DNA from 4 places in the Listeria sp. LM90SB2 genome. Region 1 is predicted to be linked to each of the others. Evidence: riboswitches for the same ligand, from Rfam matches in the RefSeq annotation. Region 1 holds a riboswitch; each other region holds the start of a gene.

Region 1 (4,734 bases):
GCGGAGGTAGATATTTATTTTAATACAAATATTTGCGAGCATTCGGGTAATTGTGTAAAAGGTAACGCAGAACTTTTTAATTTGGATAGAAAACCATGGATTATGCCGGATAATGTATCGAAAGAAGAAGCGAAACGGGTGATTCATACTTGCCCGAGTGGAGCGCTTCAATATATCGAAAAATAGGAGGATATCAGATGGAATATAAAAACGGTGAAAATAGAATTTATGCGGTAAATGATGAAGGAGTCGAGGTTGGTGAAGTGACTTTTGTGCCAACTGGGGAAGATATGTTTATTATTGACCATACAGGCGTTGATGATGCGGCTCGAGGTCAGGGAATAGCGCAAGAACTTGTGAAACGTGCGGTCGAAAAAGCGAAAACAGAAGGAAAGAAAATTGTTCCGCTTTGTCCGTTTGCGAAAGCAGAATTTGCTAAGAAGCCGGAATATCAAGAAGTACAAGCTGCAAAATAAGAAGTGTAGACTAGGTTTTATGCCTAGTCTATTTTTATAAAAAATTTTAGAATTCCGGTTTTCTCTTCTTGACATCTGCTTTGTTTCAGTGTATCTTTAATTCACAGTAAACTTATAGGAATAATAGTATTACGTTTTCTTATCAAGAGCGGTGGAGGGAATCGGCCCAGTGAAGCCCAGCAGCGGAGCGCAAGTTCTATGCTAATTCCGATCAGAAGTAATATTCTGGCAGATAAGTAGTAGCTTTTAATGAGGCGCTTCGATTCTGACCAAAAAACAGAGGAAGCGTTATTTTTTAGCGCTTAAAGAGGGGAGTTTTTGTTAGATGAAGAAATTTTTATTAGTAGCGGTTATCTCGGTTTTTGCCTTGGTGTTAACGGCTTGCGGAGGCTCTGGCGCTAGTTCAGACAAAGCAAATGGTTCAGGCAAAGCGAAAGACGGCGGCTCTCTAATTATCGGCGTTACTGGGGATCCAGAAGTTATCAATCCGAACTACGCTTCTGACCGTGTAACATTAACGATTCAACAAGCTGTTTACGCACCGCTATTTTGGGAAGTTGACGGGAAACCGGCACTTGCAAAAAGCTTAGATATTTCAGATGACAACTTAACTTACACTGTGAAACTAAAAGATGGTTTAACTTGGCACGACGGCAAACCTTTAACTGCAGACGATGTAGTATTTACTGTAAATTCTATTTTAGATACAAAACAAAACAGCCCGAACCGCGGCAACTTTGTTTTTGACGATAAACCTGTAAAAGTAGAAGCAGTAGACGACACAACGGTGAAATTCACTTTACCAACTGTTGCTCCAGCCTTTGAAAATACAATTAAAACTTTCTTCCCAATTCCAAAACACATTTTTGAAGGGGTAGAAAACATCGAGAAAAGTGATAAAAACAAAAATCCAATCGGCTCAGGTCCGTACAAATTTGTTGAATACAAAACAGGCGAATATGTTTCCCTAGAACGATTCAACGACTATTTTGACGGCAAACCAAAATTGGATAAAGTTACTTTCCGAATCACAAAAGACCAAAACGCTGCTAATTTAGCACTGCAAAATGGCGAAATCAACCTAAAATCCATTCAACCTTCTGATAGAAACAAAGTAGAAAAAGCGAGCGCGGTAAACATTATCACTTACCCGGAAAATCGCTTAAGCTATGCAACATTCAACGAAAACCAACCAGCACTTAAATCAAAAGAACTTCGCCAAGCCCTTTCTTATGCGCTTGATCGTGAAGAAATCATTGATGCTGCATACGGTTCAGATGAATACGCAAAACCAGCTTCCTCGTTCCTAACAGAAAACACAAAATATTTCACGGATAAAGTAGAAACATACGACCAAGACATTGCCAAAGCGAAAAAATTAGTAAAAGAAAGTGGTTTTGATACAAGTCAAAAACTAACTGTTTACTATTTAAACAACAGTAAATCACAAGAAAGTATCGCGCTTTACTTGCAACAACAATACAAAGAAATCGGCGTGACACTTGACTTGAAACCAACAGATCCAAATGCACTAAGCAACATCACACTTGACCGCAAAAACGCAGACTACTCTATCGCACTAAATGGTTATATCATGGGGAACGATCCTGATGCGTATAAATCCCTATACCTAAGCGATGCGCCATATAACTATTCGAACTACCACAACAAAGATCTAGATGCACTTTGGGAAAAAGGTGCTGTAACTGCAGACGATAAAGAACGTCAAGAAATCTATGAAAAAATCCAAAACACCATTGCTGATGACGCTGTAATTTATCCAATTTCTTATGATAATGCAGTGCTAGCTCTTGATAGCCGTTACGGTGGTCAAAAAGCTGCCACACCACAACCAGTAACCATGTTCCGTGATCTTTCTAAACTATATTTAACGGAATAATAATTAAAAATCATTCGTAAAAAATCTGGCCTGCCATGCTTGTTTTTGGCAGGTTCAGGTTTTTACTTGTCATTTTTAGTGTTTTAGATAGGAGATAAATTATGCTAAAAACAATCATAAAACGCGTATTGCAAATTATTCCGATGCTATTTATTATCTCGATTATTTCGTTTGCACTTATAAAATTAGCGCCCGGGGATCCCGTGAATTCTTTTGTTACGCCTGATATGAATCCTGACGATGTGGAACGAATTAGACAAAGTTTAGGACTTGATCAACCAATTTATGTGCAGTACTTTATTTGGCTTGGAAACTTGTTGCAAGGAAATCTTGGTTATTCGATTGTGAATAGCCAGCCAGTTTTGCAACAAATTTTAGAGAGAATTCCGGCGACACTTGGTTTGGTGGGAACTTCGCTTGTTCTGACGCTATTATTATCGATTCCACTTGGTTTAGTTGCGGCGAATTACGAAAATACGTGGATTGATAAAGTATTAAACGGGATTTCATATATTGGGATTTCGATTCCGATTTTTTGGTTTGGGATGATTTTAATAGATGTATTTTCGATTCAGCTAGGTTGGCTTCCAAGTCTAGGGATGCGAACGATTGGGGTCGACTCTTTTTGGGATATGGCGGAGCATGCGATTTTACCAGTTATAACGCTGACTTTCCAAGGGTGTGCGGCATATTATCGTTACGTACGCTCGAATACCATCAACCAATTAAAAGAAGAATATGTTTTGTTTGGTTATGCGAAAGGTCTATCCAAAGTGCAAATTATGGGGCATCATGTCTTGAAAAATTCCTTGCTACCAGTTATAACACTACTTGGGATGTCACTTCCGCAAGTCATTACAGGCGCTTTTATTACCGAAAGTATTTTTTCATGGCCGGGCATGGGCTCGCTTGGAATTAACGCGATTTTCCAATTAGATTATCCAGTTATTATGGCGATTACGCTATTTTCAGCGCTGTTATTAATTATCGGAAACTTGCTGGCCGATTTAGCTTATATGATTGTCGATCCGCGGATTAGGGAAATGGGGTGAGGAGTTCATGATGCGATTAGATTTTTCGAAAAAAACAATGCAAGATTTCGAGCGGGATGCAGAAGTTGTTCACGCAACACGAGAGCGTAGTTTTTGGCGTTTTATGCTTGCTGACCGCCGAGCTGTTTTTGCGACGAGTGTGCTAATACTTATTACGGTGGCTTGTATTTTCGCGTTCCTTTCGCCTTATGACCCTAATGCTCTTTCCGTTCAGGACAAACTGATGCCGCCAAATTCGTCGCACTGGTTTGGGACGGATGACCATGGTCGGGATTACTTGACGCGTGTCTTGTACGGTGGCCGGGTTTCACTACTTGTCGGTGTATTTGCGATGATGATTGCCGTTGTCGTTGGAACGCTTGCTGGGACAGTTAGTGGCTACTTTGGTGGATTCATTGACAATATGGTGATGCGTTTTCTTGATATTTTCATGTCGATTCCGTCATTTTTCCTACTAATGATTTTAAATGCATACTTAAAACCGGGAATTTCGAACATTATTATCATTATCGGATTGCTTTCTTGGATGGAAGTGGCGCGGATAGTTCGAGCGGAGACGTTAACATTAAAAGAACGTGAATTCATTTTATACTCCAAGTCATCAGGTGGCGGATTTTTCCACATCATGTTCAAGCACATTATTCCAAATGCGATGCCATCCATCGTCGTTGCAGCTTCATTAAACGTCGCTACAGCCATTTTAACCGAGTCAGCACTAAGTTTCCTTGGCTTAGGCGTTCAACAGCCTAACGCTTCGTGGGGCAGCATGCTGAACAATGCGCAAGGTTACGTCGGCGAAGCAACATACTTGGCGCTTTTCCCTGGATTACTAATTTTAATGACCATCCTTTCATTCAACGTCCTTGGCGATGTACTGAGAAAAGGGTTATCACGTAGATATTAAATGTAAAAACACTTTGATTTTTTCAGTCAAAGTGTTTTTTTGTTTTTTAAAGAAAAGGTACTTAAAATAGAAACGTAAAAAACGTGTTTTAGCCAATTTCCAAGGCATAAATTCACAAAACGCTCACAAAACGAGAATGCGTGCGGTGCTATAATTAAGGATAAGGTTTCATTATTATAGACAGAGATGAGGCGCAGAAATGAGTGAAATAAAAGTTAAAGAAGCAACATTAAAAAAACACGCGACAAAGTTAGAATCAAAAGGTAAATCAACCGAATATTTACCAATGAAAGGTGGCAATATGGCTTACAGTCAAGCCAATTCCATCAACCATTTTCGAACAGCATTGTTTGACTTGGTAGACGCGGTGGACAATTTTCAAGGTGTGGTAGGAACGGATGC
Region 2 (4,734 bases), 510 kb from region 1:
TAAATAGGTAGAACAATATTCTTCTTTTACTAATCTTCTAAGTACTGGATAAATAGCACCTTCAGCTACTTCAATATATTTAGACACTTGATTTGCTAATTCATAACCGTAACAATCTTTCTTTTGAATTAAAAATAAACAGCAAAGTTCTAACACACCTTTTTTGAACTGTGGGTTAACCTCCATGCTAACTCCTCCATTCTGTTATATTGCACACTAGTAACAAGTATTCACTACTATATATTGTTCACTACCACTATAGTTTAACATACACTAGTGTTCATTGCAAGGTACTGGTTAGAAAAAATAGTATTGTTTTTTCAGGAAATAAATGTTAACCTATTTTAGTAAAAAGTTTACATTAAGGAGAGATATGTTTATGCGTGATCAGAAATTGAAATTTTTAGTCGTAGATGCTTTATTCGCAGTCATCATTGCTTTACTTGCACAAGTTGCTATCCCACTTGGTCCAATTCCACTTACTGGGCAGACGTTTGCCATTGGGTTAGCTGCAACCATTCTTGGAGCTCGTCATGGTACCATATCTGTTTTAGTTTACATTGTTCTTGGCGCTGTGGGTATTCCTGTTTTCCAAGGTATGACAGCAGGAATTGGGATTCTTTTTGGGCCAACTGGCGGATTTATTGTCGGATTTATTTTTAATGCACTACTTACAGGTTGGTTGCTCGAAAAAACAAAATTCACTGTTCCTTATGCAATTGTTGCTAATATTTTAGGAGCCATCGTTACGTTAATTTTCGGGGTTTTATGGCTTAAAGTTAGCACTGGACTTGACTGGCCGACCGCCTTTTTAACAGGCATGGTACCTTTCATTATTCCAGGCATTATCAAAGCGGTTTTTGCGGCGTTATTAGGGATTCTCATTCGTGATCGTTTGATTAAAGCCAAATTACTTCGAGCATCCTAAGTCCCATTAATACACATTTTGAGTCTTCTCCTATATAATGATAATGATTAACACTGAGAAAAGGGGACTCGGTATATGTCATTACTGAATGAGGAAAATAGCTTTTACAACGTAGATTTACTCAATTTATTAAAAGATTCTAGTGAAGCAGTTCTTCCATATAAAAGAATTCGCTTTAGGCGCAACCAACAGATTTTAGCTGAAGGTGCGGAAACTGATTATTTCTACATCATTGAAGATGGTGTCGTTTCTATGAGTAAAAATACTTGTAAAGAAGATAGCATTATTAACTTCTTAGGTAAACAAGAATGTATCGGGCCGCTTACACTACTTGGTGGTGCAAAATCACCAGTAAATTACACAACGATAAGTGAAGTGAGTGTTTATCAATTTGAACGTAAATATGTTCTTAATAAATTCTTAAGTTCACCAGATGTTTTTTGGCAGATGAATGCACTTATGCAAAGTATGGTTACACCTATGTTAGAACGGGAAGGTTACGTTAATCTCCCTTCTAGCGAGAAAGTTTTAGCAGGATTAATTGCTTGTGGGGAGAGATTTGGAAGAATCGAGTCGGATGGTTCTTGTTTGATTCCCTATTATTTCACCCAAAAAATCTTGGGAAATTATCTAAATTTAGCTCGAGCTTACGTTGCAACTAACCTGCGAAAGCTAGAAGAAGATGGCATTATTGCGCTTTCGCCAAAACCTTGGCGTGTTAATAATTTCGAGATTCATAAGCAAAAACTAAAAGAAAATCACGAACCTTACATATGAGTGTAAAATGAATACTTTTTTCTAATTGTATTTCGTAAAAATATGCATAATAAAAAGAAGCTATCAAACTAAGATAGCTTCTTTTTTATTAACTATTTTTACCAATAAAGAAGAATGTTGCGATTGCGCCGATACCTTGAACGATGAAGAAAATCGCAACGACAAGGACGATACCAATTGCGGAAACAACTGGATTGAATAGAGCGATAAAACCAACAATAATGCCGATAATACCGATTGTTAAAATCCAGCCCCAGCCTTGTACGTTGTTTTGTTTGGCAGTGAATGCGCCAATTGTACGCATAATACCAGCAAATAATACCCACATACCGAAAAGTAATACGAGTGTTAAAGTTCCGTCAAATTCATTAAATAATAGCAAGAAACCTAGTAAGATGGATAAAATCCCGTCAGCTAGTACCCAGCCAGAAACATTTTGTGATTTTCTGTCTGAAAAGTAAGAGATTGTGTGGAAAATACCAGAAATCAGTAATAAGAAACCAAACATTAATGTCGAGGTTAATAATGAAATTCCTGGATGGAATAAGAACCAAACCCCTAGTATAATCATTGCAATCCCCGCTAATAAAACAAGAATTCGTGTAAAAGTCTTCATTTTTTATTTCAACTCCCCTTTGTTTTTTCTAATTCAACCCCATTTTTAATGAAATATAATTAGTCTTAACTATAATAGCCTAAAAAATGGATTTAAAACCTTTTAAAAAAAATTATTCTGGCAAAAAAACATCGTTGTCACAAATTCAACACAAAAAGTACTAATTTTAGACTTTTTCAGCACATAGTTGACAATTGATGGCATCCAGCGTAATATATAACTTAATTTAATAGTATTTTCTTATCACGAAAGGTGGAGGGACTGGCCCTTTGAAGCCTTAGCAACCGGAATTTATTTTCACGGTGCTAATTCCAGCAGTATATTCTGAAAGATAAGTCGGAAATCCAAGTTTAGGAAACTCTATCCTCTCTGGCGGCTTATATACTGCTAGGGAGGTTTTTTGATGGAAATTACTGATAAATACATATTAAAGAGGAGTGGATTTTATGAGTAATGAGTATAAATTCGAAACAATTCAAGTACACGGCGGACACACACCGGACGGAGATACGCATTCTAGAGCCGTACCAATTTATCAAACGACGTCATACACATTTGATAGCCCGGAACATGCCGCAGCCTTATTTGGTTTACAAGAAACTGGAAATATTTATACACGAATTATGAATCCGACTACAGCTGTTTTAGAAGAACGGTTAACGCTACTTGAAGGCGGTATTGGTGCGGTTGCAACTGCTTCTGGGATGGCTGCTATTACTTACTCTATTTTAAATATTGCGGGTTCCGGAGATCATATCGTCGCAGCCGCAACACTCTATGGCGGAACGCACACGCTATTTTCCCATACGTTTAAAACTTTTGGGATTGACGTAACGTTTGTTGACCCTAATGAACCTGAAAATTTTGAAAAAGCGATTAAAGATAATACGAAAGCTGTTTTTATAGAAACAATTGGGAATCCTGATATTAATATTGTCGATATCGAAAAAGTAGCAGAAATTGCGCACGCATCCGATATCCCGCTCATCGTTGACAACACATTCGCGACCGCTTATTTGAATCGCCCGTTTGATTTTGGCGCAGATATCGTCGTTTACTCGGCAACAAAATTCATTGGTGGTCACGGGGTTGCAATTGGTGGTGCGGTTATTGACTCAGGTAAATTTAACTGGGCAAATGGCAAATTTCCAAAGCTAGTGGTACCAGATGATAGCTACAACGGCTTGTCTTATACAAATGACGTTGGCGCGGCGGCTTATATTACCAAACTACGCGTCTCACTCCTTCGTGATACTGGCGCAGCACTTTCTCCGTTCAACGCCTTCTTACTCATTTTAGGCCTAGAAACACTATCCTTACGCCTTGAGCAACACGTGAAAAATGCGAAACAAGTTGCCAATTTCTTAAATGACCATCCAAAAGTAGCTTGGGTAAATTATCCAGGTTTGAGCGACAACAAATACCACGAATTAGCCCAAAAATATTTACCAAAAGGACCTGGCTCCATTTTCACATTTGGGGTTAAAGGTGGCTACGAGGCTGGTAAAAAAGTGATTGAATCCGTGGAATTATTCTCGCATTTAGCGAATGTTGGTGATGCAAAATCGCTTATCATCCACCCAGCTTCCACAACCCATCAACAACTAAGCGAAGAACAACAATTAACAGCTGGCGTGAAACCAGAGTCCATTCGCCTATCTATCGGAATCGAAAATGCCGATGATATTATCCAAGATTTAACGAAAGCATTAGAGCAAATTTAGGAGGAAGTGAAGAGAAGTGACCTTACAACAAAAAGAACTATTTCAAAAAAGTCCTCTTCTGCTTGAAAATGGAGAAACATTAAGCCCTGTTTTAGTCGGCTATGAAACATACGGGACACTTTCCGCCTCACGCGATAATTGCATTTTATTAGAACACGCCCTTACTGGGACGGCACATGCGGCGAAACATTTTGAGAGTGACGCTCCTGGTTGGTGGGATGATTATATTGGTCCGGGGAAAACGATTGATACAGACAAATATTTTCTGGTTTGCACCAATGTATTTGGTGGTTGTAGTGGCACGACTGGACCTTCTTCGATTAATCCAAAAACTGGCGAGCCTTTCCGCTTACAGTTTCCAGGTTTTTCGATTAAAGATATTATTAAAGTGCAGCGTGAACTTTTGGAGCAACTTGGGGTTACGCGAATTGTTTCAGTGATTGGCGGATCGATGGGTGGTATGCAGGCGACGGAATGGGCGATTGATTATGCCGATATCACGGATAGCATTATCAATATCGCCTCCCCGCTTGCTGCTGGGCCTGATGCGATTGGTTACAACTTGATTATGCGCATGGCGATTTTGAACGACCCTGACTTTAATGGGGGCAACTATGTTGGTCAACCTGAGGGCGGACTTGCTACTGCGCGAATGGTTGGGATGATGACTTACCGGACGAGCGAACTTT
Region 3 (4,734 bases), 170 kb from region 1:
GCTTGATTTTCAATAGCGCGTGCAATAAGTAGTTGCTCCCACTGAGTAACACGTTCGGCTGGCCACTGAGCTGAAACAAAAATGACTTCCGATCCTTCTGAAGTGTGTTTGCGAATCCATTCTGGAAATCTAATATCATAGCAAATGAAACCAGCGCAAGAAACACCGTCCAGTCGAAATAGATTTTTATCATTCCCAGCCTCTAAATAGAGATGCTCATTCATAAGCTGAAATAAGTGAACCTTCTTATATGAAGAAAGTAGTCCACCATATTTGTCGAAAGCATACATTGTATTAGAAAATTTGGTTCCTTCCGAAATAGAGACCGAGCCACCGATAATAGCAATTTGGTGTTTTTCAGAAAGTGTTGCTAAAAATTCTTTCGTTCTCTCCCCATTTAAATCAGCAACCCCAGCTAATTCATTTAAAGCATAACCTGTATTCCACATTTCTGGTAAAACTGCGATATCTGCCCCATTTTTTGCAGCTTCAACTATAGCTTTTTCAATCCGTGCATAGTTTGCATCAGGATATTTAAAAACTACATCAGTTTGACATAATGCCAACTTCCACATGTTCTTCGCTCCCTTTTTCTTTTAAAAATAACACAAGCTTGGTGACGAGTCCATATTGGAACACTTCGCACCAAGCTCTAAGTAGTGAATTAATCTTTTTTAAGACGTCTAGATAAGAAATTACCGAATGATTGTAGTGCTTGTACCATGATAATTAAAATAATAATGGTTGTATACATGACAGTTGGTTCGAAACGTTGGAAACCATATTGGTAAGCAATTGTTCCGAGTCCGCCAGCACCAACAAGTCCAGCCATTGCAGTCGCGCCGATTAGACCGATTGTAGCGATAGTTAAGCCAAGAACGATACCAGACCGAGCTTCGCGAATAACGACACTCCAAATGATTTTTGGTGTAGAAATTCCCATAGCTTGATAGGCTTCCACAACTCCACGGTCCACTTCCAAAAGGGCGGACTCCATTAAACGGGCAATATAAGGTGCCGTAAATACCACAAGTGGCATAATAACCCCTTGAATCCCAATAGTAGTCCCAACAACAAACCGTGTTACGGGAATCATTAAGAATAACAAAATAATAAACGGTAATGAACGTAAAATATTAATAACCCAGTTTAGAATACTGTAGGCAACCAGGTTTTCTGATTGACCACCTTTACGCGTTAATGTTAAAAATACGCCAAGTGGTAAACCAATCGCAAGTGAAATCACGAGTGTAATCCCAGTCATCGTAAGCGTTTCTAGAAATCCTTGCCAAAGTATCGGGCCCCATTCTTCAAAAAACAAACTCATAGTAACTCGACCTCCTCAACAACGACTCCAGATTCTTTCAAATAAGAAATAGCTTTACTGTATTCAACTTCGTCCCCTTTTAAATGAACGAGCAGTTTTCCAAGTGTTCCGTTTTTCAAATGATCAATTCCCCCAGCTAAAATGCTTGGAAGAACGTCGAATTTACGTGATACAAGAGCGAGCGCAGGTTCATCCGCTTCGTCTCCAATAAAATGAAGAGAAACCAATTTCCCAGTCGCAACATATTTTTCAAGCAAATCTTGCGGGATATCGAAACTAGCTTCCGATCCCACAAAGCGCTTGGTTGTCGCGTGTTTTGCTTTCGTGAAAATATCAAGAACCGTACCTTGTTCCACTAAATGACCATTTTCCATTACAGCAACCCGGTCACAAATACGTTGAATGACATCAAGTTCATGTGTAATTAAGAAAATCGTAATGCCGAGTTCCGCATTAATTTTAAGTAACAGTTGCAAAATTGCTTCTGTTGTTTCAGGGTCCAAGGCGCTTGTTGCTTCATCGCTTAAGAGAATTTCTGGCTCATGCGCAAGAGCACGAGCAATCGCCACACGCTGTTTTTGACCGCCAGAAAGTTGGCTTGGATAGTTGTTTCGTTTATCCTCTAAGCCAACAATTGACAAGTATTTATTTACGCGCGTCTCGATTTCGTCTTTTGAAACGCCTTCTAATTTTAATGGTTTGGCAATGTTATCATAGACAGTTGCGGTTTTTAGTAGGTTATATCCTTGGAAAATCATGCCGATTTTCCGGCGAGCGACACGAAGTTCTTTGCTTGATAGGGTAGATAAGTTCTTCCCATCAATCACAACTTGGCCGGCATCTGGACGTTCAAGCAGGTTGATGCAACGAACAAGGGTACTTTTCCCGGCGCCACTGTAACCAACGACACCGAAAATTTCTCCTTTTTCTACTGTAATAGAAACATTTTTGACGGCTTCTACGGTTTTTCCATTTACGTTAAATGATTTTGAAACTTGATGTAATTCGATCAAAATAAAACAACTCCCTAGAATGCAGGTACTACAGACCCATTAAATTCTTTTTCAATAAATGCTTTTACTTCATCTGAATGGTAATATTTTTCTAATGTTTTTACGACTTCATCGTCTTTGTTGGCACTACGAACAACGAAAACGTTTGGATATGGATTGTCTTTTGTAGGTTCGTGGTAAATGGCATCTTTATTAATAGAAAGTCCAGCGCCCATTGCAAAGTTAGTATTGATAGCTGCGGCTGCAACTTCATCTAATTGTGCAGGTATTTGAGAAGCTTCAAGTTCAACGATTTCAAGGTCAAGCGGGTTTTCAGCAATGTCTTTTTTCGTTGCTTTTTCTTCCACACCATCTTTTAATTTAATAACGCCAGCATCTTCAAACAGTTTTAAACCACGGTATTCGTTACTTGGATCATTTGGAACGGCAATTTTGTCGCCTTTTTTAAGATTTTTCAAGTCTTTAATATCGTTGGAGTAAATGCCCATTGGGAATGCTACTGTTTTAAAAGCAACGTCTAATTTGTAGCCTTTATCTTTCTTTTGTTGCTCTAAAAATGGAATTGTTTGGTAGTTATTCGCATCCAAATCACCATCATTTAAAGCTGTATTTGGCGTGTTATAATCATCAAATGTTTTGATTTTGATTTCAAGACCGTCTTTTTTCGCTAATTTTTGAACTTCTTCAGCGATTTGTTGGTGAGGTCCTGCTGTTGTTCCAATTGTAATTTTTTCTGTGCTTAAGGCTTTGTCGTCACTGCCTCCTCCACATGCTGCTAATCCTAAAACAAGACTTGATGCAAGTAAAATTCCTAACCCTTTTGTTAATTTTCTCATCTTTTTTCCTCCCTAGTATGTTGTGTGATTATCCAGATTTATTCATGAAAACAATAAAAAACTTCTCTATTTAGAATAGAGAAGTGGAAAGTCGAACATATCCAGCTCCTCTTATCTACCAAAATGGAATACACCATTTTGCTGGAATTAGCACCTTCACTTTACGCTTAAATAAAGTTAGGTTGCCGGGCTTCATCGGGCCAGTCCCTCTGCCGCTCTCGATAAGAGAAAATATTTTAGAAAAACCTGTTAGTTAAAAATATACGCACATTACCTTAATTTGTCAATGCTTTTTTAAGTTTTAAAAAAATCATACTGGACAAATACTTCAGAAAACTTTACTATTTTAATCAATGAAACTTGAAAAGGACGGGTGTAAAATGAAAATTTCCAAACGCTTGCAAAATTTACCAGATCAGTTTTTCTCTAGCCTTGTTGAAAAAGTTGGAAAAAAGGTGGCAGAAGGGCATGATGTCATTAATTTAGGACAAGGAAACCCAGACCAGCCAACACCCAAACATATTGTGGAAGCAATGAAAACAGCTTCAGAAAAACCACTTAACCACAAATATTCTTTATTTCGAGGAAAACACGAACTAAAACAAGCCGCTGCGGATTTTTACGCGCGTGAATATAATGTAACAATTGATCCAAACACGGAAGTAGCTATTTTGTTTGGGACAAAAACAGGTTTAGTGGAGCTGCCGATGTGTTTGATGGATCCAGGTGATACGATGCTTTTACCTGATCCGGGCTATCCTGATTATTTGTCAGGAGTAGTGTTAGGTGAAGTTCAATTTGAAAAAATGCCGCTTATTGCCGCAAATAATTTTTTACCAGATTTCACTAAAATTCCAGAAGACATAGCTGAAAAAGCTGAATTAATGTATTTAAATTATCCTAATAATCCAACTGGCGCTGTGGCTACGGCAGATTTCTTTGAAGAAACAGTCGCTTTTGCCAAGAATCATAATATCGTTGTTGCGCACGATTTCGCATATGGAGGTATTGGCTTTGACGGTAAAAAACCAATTAGTTTTTTAGAAACAAACGGTGCAAAAGAAGTTGGAATTGAACTTTATACACTTTCGAAAACATATAATATGGCTGGCTGGCGCGTTGGTTTTGCAGTTGGGAACAGCGAAGTTATTGAAGCTATTAATCTTATTCAAGATCATATGTATGTAAGTCTTTTTCCAGGGATTCAAGATGCTGCAATCGAAGCTTTAACAGGAGATCAGACTTGTGTGGGTGAATTAACCGCTCGTTATGAAAGTCGCAGGGATGCCTTTATTTCTGCTTGTAAGAAAATTGGTTGGGAGGCAGTTGCGCCGGCGGGTTCGTTCTTTGCTTGGATGCCAGTCCCGGAAAATTTTACAAGTAGCGAATTTGCTGATTATCTGCTAGAAGAGGTCAGTGTTGCCGTTGCGGATGGTAGTGGCTTTGGGGAGTTTGGTGAAGGTTACGTCCGCGTAGGTCTTTTAATGGATGAAGAGCGCTTGGAAGAAGCAGTAACGCGAGTTTCCAAATTGCATTTGTTCGATAAAGTTACACAGCA
Region 4 (4,734 bases), 1.3 Mb from region 1:
GTTCATTTTCATACGTTAACGGTTGATGACCGTTTTCTACATCAATAATACTTAAACGGCGGAAACCAAACTGCACGTGATCATCTGTGAAGTATCCTTCATCATCTGGCCCACGGTGCGTAATCATACTGTTCATTTGTCTAAAGGTTTCTTTATCAGCGCCAGTAATTTCTGTAATGCGGTCATGTACGCATCCTACAAATCCACACATGGTAACATTTCTCCTCTATATAGATAATCATTTTATCTTTTTTTCACAACGTCTATCATATCATAACTAGACTTTCTTTGCACTGTTTAGGAAAGAAAAAAACCGAACATTCCTTACAAGAAATGTTCGGTTAAGCTTATTTTACGATTAATTTTTTTAAGGCTTCTGCTTTATCGGTTCTTTCCCAAGGTAAATCAAGATCGCTACGGCCAAAATGACCAAATGCAGCTGTTTGACGATAAATTGGGCGACGCAAATCAAGCATATGAATTATCCCAGCTGGGCGTAAATCAAATAGCTCATTAACGCCATCAATTAATTCTTGTTCTGAATAGTCACTTGTTCCATATGTGTCAATCGAAATGGAAACTGGACGAGCAACTCCGATAGCATACGCGACTTGTACTTCTACTTTTTTAGCAAGTCCTGCAGCAACGATATTTTTAGCTACATACCTTGCAGCATAAGCGCCCGATCGGTCAACTTTGGTCGGATCTTTACCGGAGAACGCTCCCCCGCCGTGACGCGCATAACCACCGTATGTATCCACGATAATTTTACGCCCAGTTAAGCCCGCATCGCCAAGAGGACCACCAATAACAAAGCGACCAGTTGGATTAATAAAGTATTTCGTATCTTCATCTAAGAAAGAGGCATCAATCACTTCTGGGAAAAGGTACGTGTGCAAGTCTTTTGCGATTTGCTCTTGCGTAATGTCCGGATGATGTTGCGTCGAAACAACAATTGTATCAATCCGAACTGGTTGATTAAATTCATCGTATTCCACCGTTACTTGTGTTTTCGCATCGGGACGCAAGTAGTCTAATTTATTTGTTTTACGTAATTCTGTTAACTTACGTGCTAAGCCATGTGCTAAAAAGATTGGCAGTGGCATTAATTCTTCTGTTTCATCTGTTGCAAAACCGAACATTAATCCTTGGTCTCCCGCTCCGATTGCTTCAATAGCCGCATCGATTTCCTTACCACTTCTTGATTCTAGTGCTTCGTCGACTCCTTGCGCAATATCTGGGGATTGTTCATCAATCGCTGTTAAAACGGCACACGTTTCTGCATCGAAACCATATTTTGCACGTGTATAGCCGATTTCTTTAATTGTATCACGCACGATTTTAGGAATATCCACATAAACAGAGGTGGTAATCTCACCTGCTACTAATACTAAACCCGTTGTCACAGTAGTCTCACAAGCGACACGTGCGTCCGGATCTTTTGAAATAATTGCATCTAAAATTGCATCAGATATTTGATCTGCAATTTTATCTGGATGTCCATCAGAAACCGATTCTGATGTAAATAGATGACGGTTCTTAGCCAATTTATTTTCCTCCTTCAATTCTCTCCAAATACGTCTCATATAAAAAGCCTCTCTCTATTTTGCACAAAACGCGCACGAATAGAGAAAGGCTATAATTATACCTTTGCTCTCATCGTTCAGAAGATAATACTCCTGCAACAGATTAGCACCTTTCACTTATATGTGTAGGTTGCTGGGCTTCAAAGGGTCAGTCCCTCTACCGCTCTGGATAAGAGATAAATTTTAATTCTAAGATAGAATACCATAAACTGGTGCCAGATGCAATAATAATTCGGTTTTGTGTTATGATAAAACAGTCATCTATCCGCTAAAATTAGCTGAAAATTAGCGTTCATTATTTTTTCACTTATCATTATTTGTAACCTGTGGTATGATAGATGGATAAAAAAGATGTTTTACTTAACTAAAGGAGATTGTAACTATGAGTTTAATTCCACTATCCTTGATTATTTTTCTTGGATTTTTAGCAGTTTTATGTTTATTTGATTTTGTTTTTCGTTTATATTGGTTTAAATATTTCCTAGCAACTATGGGACTAATTGCAAGTGGTGTGGTATTTTTCATTAGTTTTTACGGCGGCGGGATGTCCCAAACAGAAATAGCTATTGCCATATTCATCGGTTCATTCGGTGAATATGTTGTATCTCTTATTATTAGCCTCGTTCGTTTTATTTCCAGAAAGTCAAAAAAACCTAAACAAAAGAAAAAAGCTAAAACAGCCTAAAAAGCTAGCGACATGTTTGTCGCTAGCTTTTTTTATTTGCGTCTAATAAGAACAAGTGAAGTGGCTAAAAGGAACATACCTACGATAACTGGAATAGTTGATGTTGTATCACCTAATGCTGGGATGCTTTCATTTGTAGCGGTAGTATTTTGCTTGGTAGGATTTACCGTTATATTGGCGTTTCTATCATTTGTCCCATTGCTGCCGTTATTCGTATTATTTCCACCATCATCTGGTGTCGGTGGTGTCGGCGGCGTCACTTTCTCTTCTACTGTGAGGCTTACATCGATTGTCTTAGCTTTATTCCCGTCTGCATCTACTGCATTTAAGTGGATAGTATATGTTCCTTTTGTTTTCAACATATTTGGATCGAAATCTGTCGTGATTTTAGAACCATCGTCCGTTGTAGCATGAATGTCTTGTAAAAATTCCGTTACCGTTTTATCTGTTCCAACAGGATAACTAATTTTCTTATCTGCCGTAATGATTGGCGCGGTAGTATCCTTTACATGAATAGTAATTTCTACAGGTGTGGCTTGGTTCCCTGCGGCATCAACAGCATACAGATGAACTAGATAATCCCCTGATGTGTTAACAATTGCAGGGTTATAATCGGTGGTTATTTTGGAACCGTCATCTGTATTGGCGCCAATTCTTGCAAGTAGTTGTTGTTCGGTCATTGGTACACCACGCTCGTTTGTTATTTCTCGGCTGGTTGTTTTTATAACCGGAGCGATAGTATCTTGAACTAGCACATTAATTTTAAGTGGCAATGCTTTGTTTCCACTTTGATCCGTTGCTTGGAGTAAGACTTCATAATTTCCTGTTTTTGTTAAATCGATTTTCGAAAAATCAGAGCTGATTGCGCTGTTGTCACTTGTTGCGGCATTAATATCGGTGTAGAATGCTTGCTCTGTTTTTGTAATGCCTCTTTCGTAAGTGATTGATTGGTCAGCTGTGATGATGGGAGGAATGTTATCTTCTACTTTCATTGTCACTTTTACGGGCGTTGCTTTATTGCCACTTGCATCCTCTGCATTTAATGTGACTGTGTAGGTACCAACCGTATCAAGATCTTTACTATTAAAATCCGTTGTTATTGTAGAGCCATCATCTGTAGTTGCTTCAATATCTGCTAAAAAATCCGCTTCGTTTTTATTGATAGTTCTTTCATAGGTGATTGTATTTAATGCATTGATAATCGGTCCTTTTGTATCTACCACGGTGATAGTAACAGTTACTGGATCTGCTTCGTTGTTGCTATCATCTTTTGCATTTAATACGACTTTGTAAGTTCCTTCTTGCGTAAGGACAGTTGGGTCAAAATTGCTCGTGATGGTTGATCCATCATTCGTCGTTGCGTGGATATCTGTTAAAAATTGAGCAGCAGTTTTGGTTGTTCCTTTTGCGTAGGTTATCGTTGTATCTGCTGTGATAATTGGTTTTTCTGTATCAGCGACAATGACGGTAATAGTGACTGGATCTGCTTTATTGCCACTTTCGTCTTCTGCGTTTAGCGTCACAGTATAACTTCCCGCTGTATCCAGATTTACCGCTGTATCAAAATCACTTGTAACTGGTGTGCCGTCATCCGTTTTAATAGCTAAATCTAGGAAGAATCCTGTTTCTTGTTTCTTTTCGCCGCGTTCATACGTAATGCTTGTGGCACTAGATGATATTACAGGTTTTTGCGTATCTTGCACAATAACAGTTACCTTGACTGGCAAAGCATAGTTCCCATTTTCATCAATAGCGCTTAACGTCACTTGATAAGTCCCTACTTGCTTCAAACTATTTGGGTTGAAGTTAGAAGTTACTGCTGAGCCGTCATTCGTTGTTGCATTTACATCCGTTAAAAAGGCAGCTGCAGTTTTCGTGGTTCCTTTTTCGTAAGTGATAGTTGTATCTGCTGTAATAACTGGTGGTGTTGTATCACGTACGGTAACTGTTACGGTGATTGGGTCAGATTTATTGCCACCTGCATCTGTCGAGTTAAGTGTGACATCGTAATCCCCCGGTCTATTTAAATCTACTACCGTTGCAAAATTAGAGGTGATTGCCGAGCCATCGTTTGTAGCAGCATGCACATCTGTTAAGAAATCAGTAGCAGATTTGGTTATGCCTTTTTCGTAAATAATCGCTTCATCTGCTGTAATTACTGGAGCAATGACATCTTTAACTGTGACATTTACTGTTCTTGGTATTGCTTGGTTTCCGCTAATATCGTTTGCCTTTAATGTGACTGCGTAGACTCCTGGTGTATCAAATTTCACTTGATCCGCAAAATCACTTGTAATCGTTGCTGGTTCATCTGTTGTTGCATGAATATCAGCCAGAAATTGTGCTTCTGTTCGTGTATTTCCCTGGTTATAACTAATCGCTTCGTCTGCACTTATAATCGGTGCTACCGTATCTTCTACTGTTACAATGACATAAATGGGATCAGATTGGTTGCCCGCTGCA

The links. Region 1 has a riboswitch for S-adenosylmethionine ahead of GL301_RS00740 (ABC transporter substrate-binding protein). Riboswitches for the same ligand answer to the same signal wherever they lie in the genome.
Region 2: it holds a riboswitch for S-adenosylmethionine, as region 1 does, so the genes downstream of both, GL301_RS03155 (O-acetylhomoserine aminocarboxypropyltransferase/cysteine synthase family protein) here and GL301_RS00740 (ABC transporter substrate-binding protein) in region 1, are expected to answer to the same signal.
Region 3: it holds a riboswitch for S-adenosylmethionine, as region 1 does, so the genes downstream of both, GL301_RS01560 (MetQ/NlpA family ABC transporter substrate-binding protein) here and GL301_RS00740 (ABC transporter substrate-binding protein) in region 1, are expected to answer to the same signal.
Region 4: it holds a riboswitch for S-adenosylmethionine, as region 1 does, so the genes downstream of both, metK (methionine adenosyltransferase) here and GL301_RS00740 (ABC transporter substrate-binding protein) in region 1, are expected to answer to the same signal.

Annotation. Positions count from the first base shown of each region.
Region 1 is NZ_CP046449.1:144,169-148,902, forward strand. Features, by position in the region: gene GL301_RS00730 ((4Fe-4S)-binding protein) at 1-186, shown strand, start outside; gene GL301_RS00735 (GNAT family N-acetyltransferase) at 198-476, shown strand; SAM riboswitch class I at 613-715, shown strand; gene GL301_RS00740 (ABC transporter substrate-binding protein) at 802-2,376, shown strand; gene GL301_RS00745 (ABC transporter permease) at 2,478-3,428, shown strand; gene GL301_RS00750 (ABC transporter permease) at 3,439-4,332, shown strand; gene GL301_RS00755 (DUF3130 domain-containing protein) at 4,532-4,734, shown strand, end outside.
Region 2 is NZ_CP046449.1:659,146-663,879, reverse strand. Features, by position in the region: gene GL301_RS03175 (PadR family transcriptional regulator) at 1-186, opposite strand, end outside; gene GL301_RS03170 (biotin transporter BioY) at 380-928, shown strand; gene GL301_RS03165 (Crp/Fnr family transcriptional regulator) at 1,004-1,705, shown strand; gene GL301_RS03160 (HdeD family acid-resistance protein) at 1,794-2,321, opposite strand; SAM riboswitch class I at 2,559-2,659, shown strand; gene GL301_RS03155 (O-acetylhomoserine aminocarboxypropyltransferase/cysteine synthase family protein) at 2,768-4,045, shown strand; gene metX (homoserine O-acetyltransferase MetX) at 4,062-4,734, shown strand, end outside.
Region 3 is NZ_CP046449.1:318,303-323,036, forward strand. Features, by position in the region: gene GL301_RS01545 (carbon-nitrogen family hydrolase) at 1-575, opposite strand, end outside; gene GL301_RS01550 (methionine ABC transporter permease) at 665-1,327, opposite strand; gene GL301_RS01555 (methionine ABC transporter ATP-binding protein) at 1,324-2,340, opposite strand; gene GL301_RS01560 (MetQ/NlpA family ABC transporter substrate-binding protein) at 2,355-3,176, opposite strand; SAM riboswitch class I at 3,285-3,404, opposite strand; gene GL301_RS01565 (pyridoxal phosphate-dependent aminotransferase) at 3,557-4,734, shown strand, end outside.
Region 4 is NZ_CP046449.1:1,712,788-1,717,521, forward strand. Features, by position in the region: gene asnB (asparagine synthase (glutamine-hydrolyzing)) at 1-211, opposite strand, end outside; gene metK (methionine adenosyltransferase) at 348-1,547, opposite strand; SAM riboswitch class I at 1,654-1,762, opposite strand; gene GL301_RS08445 (hypothetical protein) at 1,969-2,271, shown strand; gene lapB (surface-anchored adhesin LapB) at 2,304-4,734, opposite strand, start outside.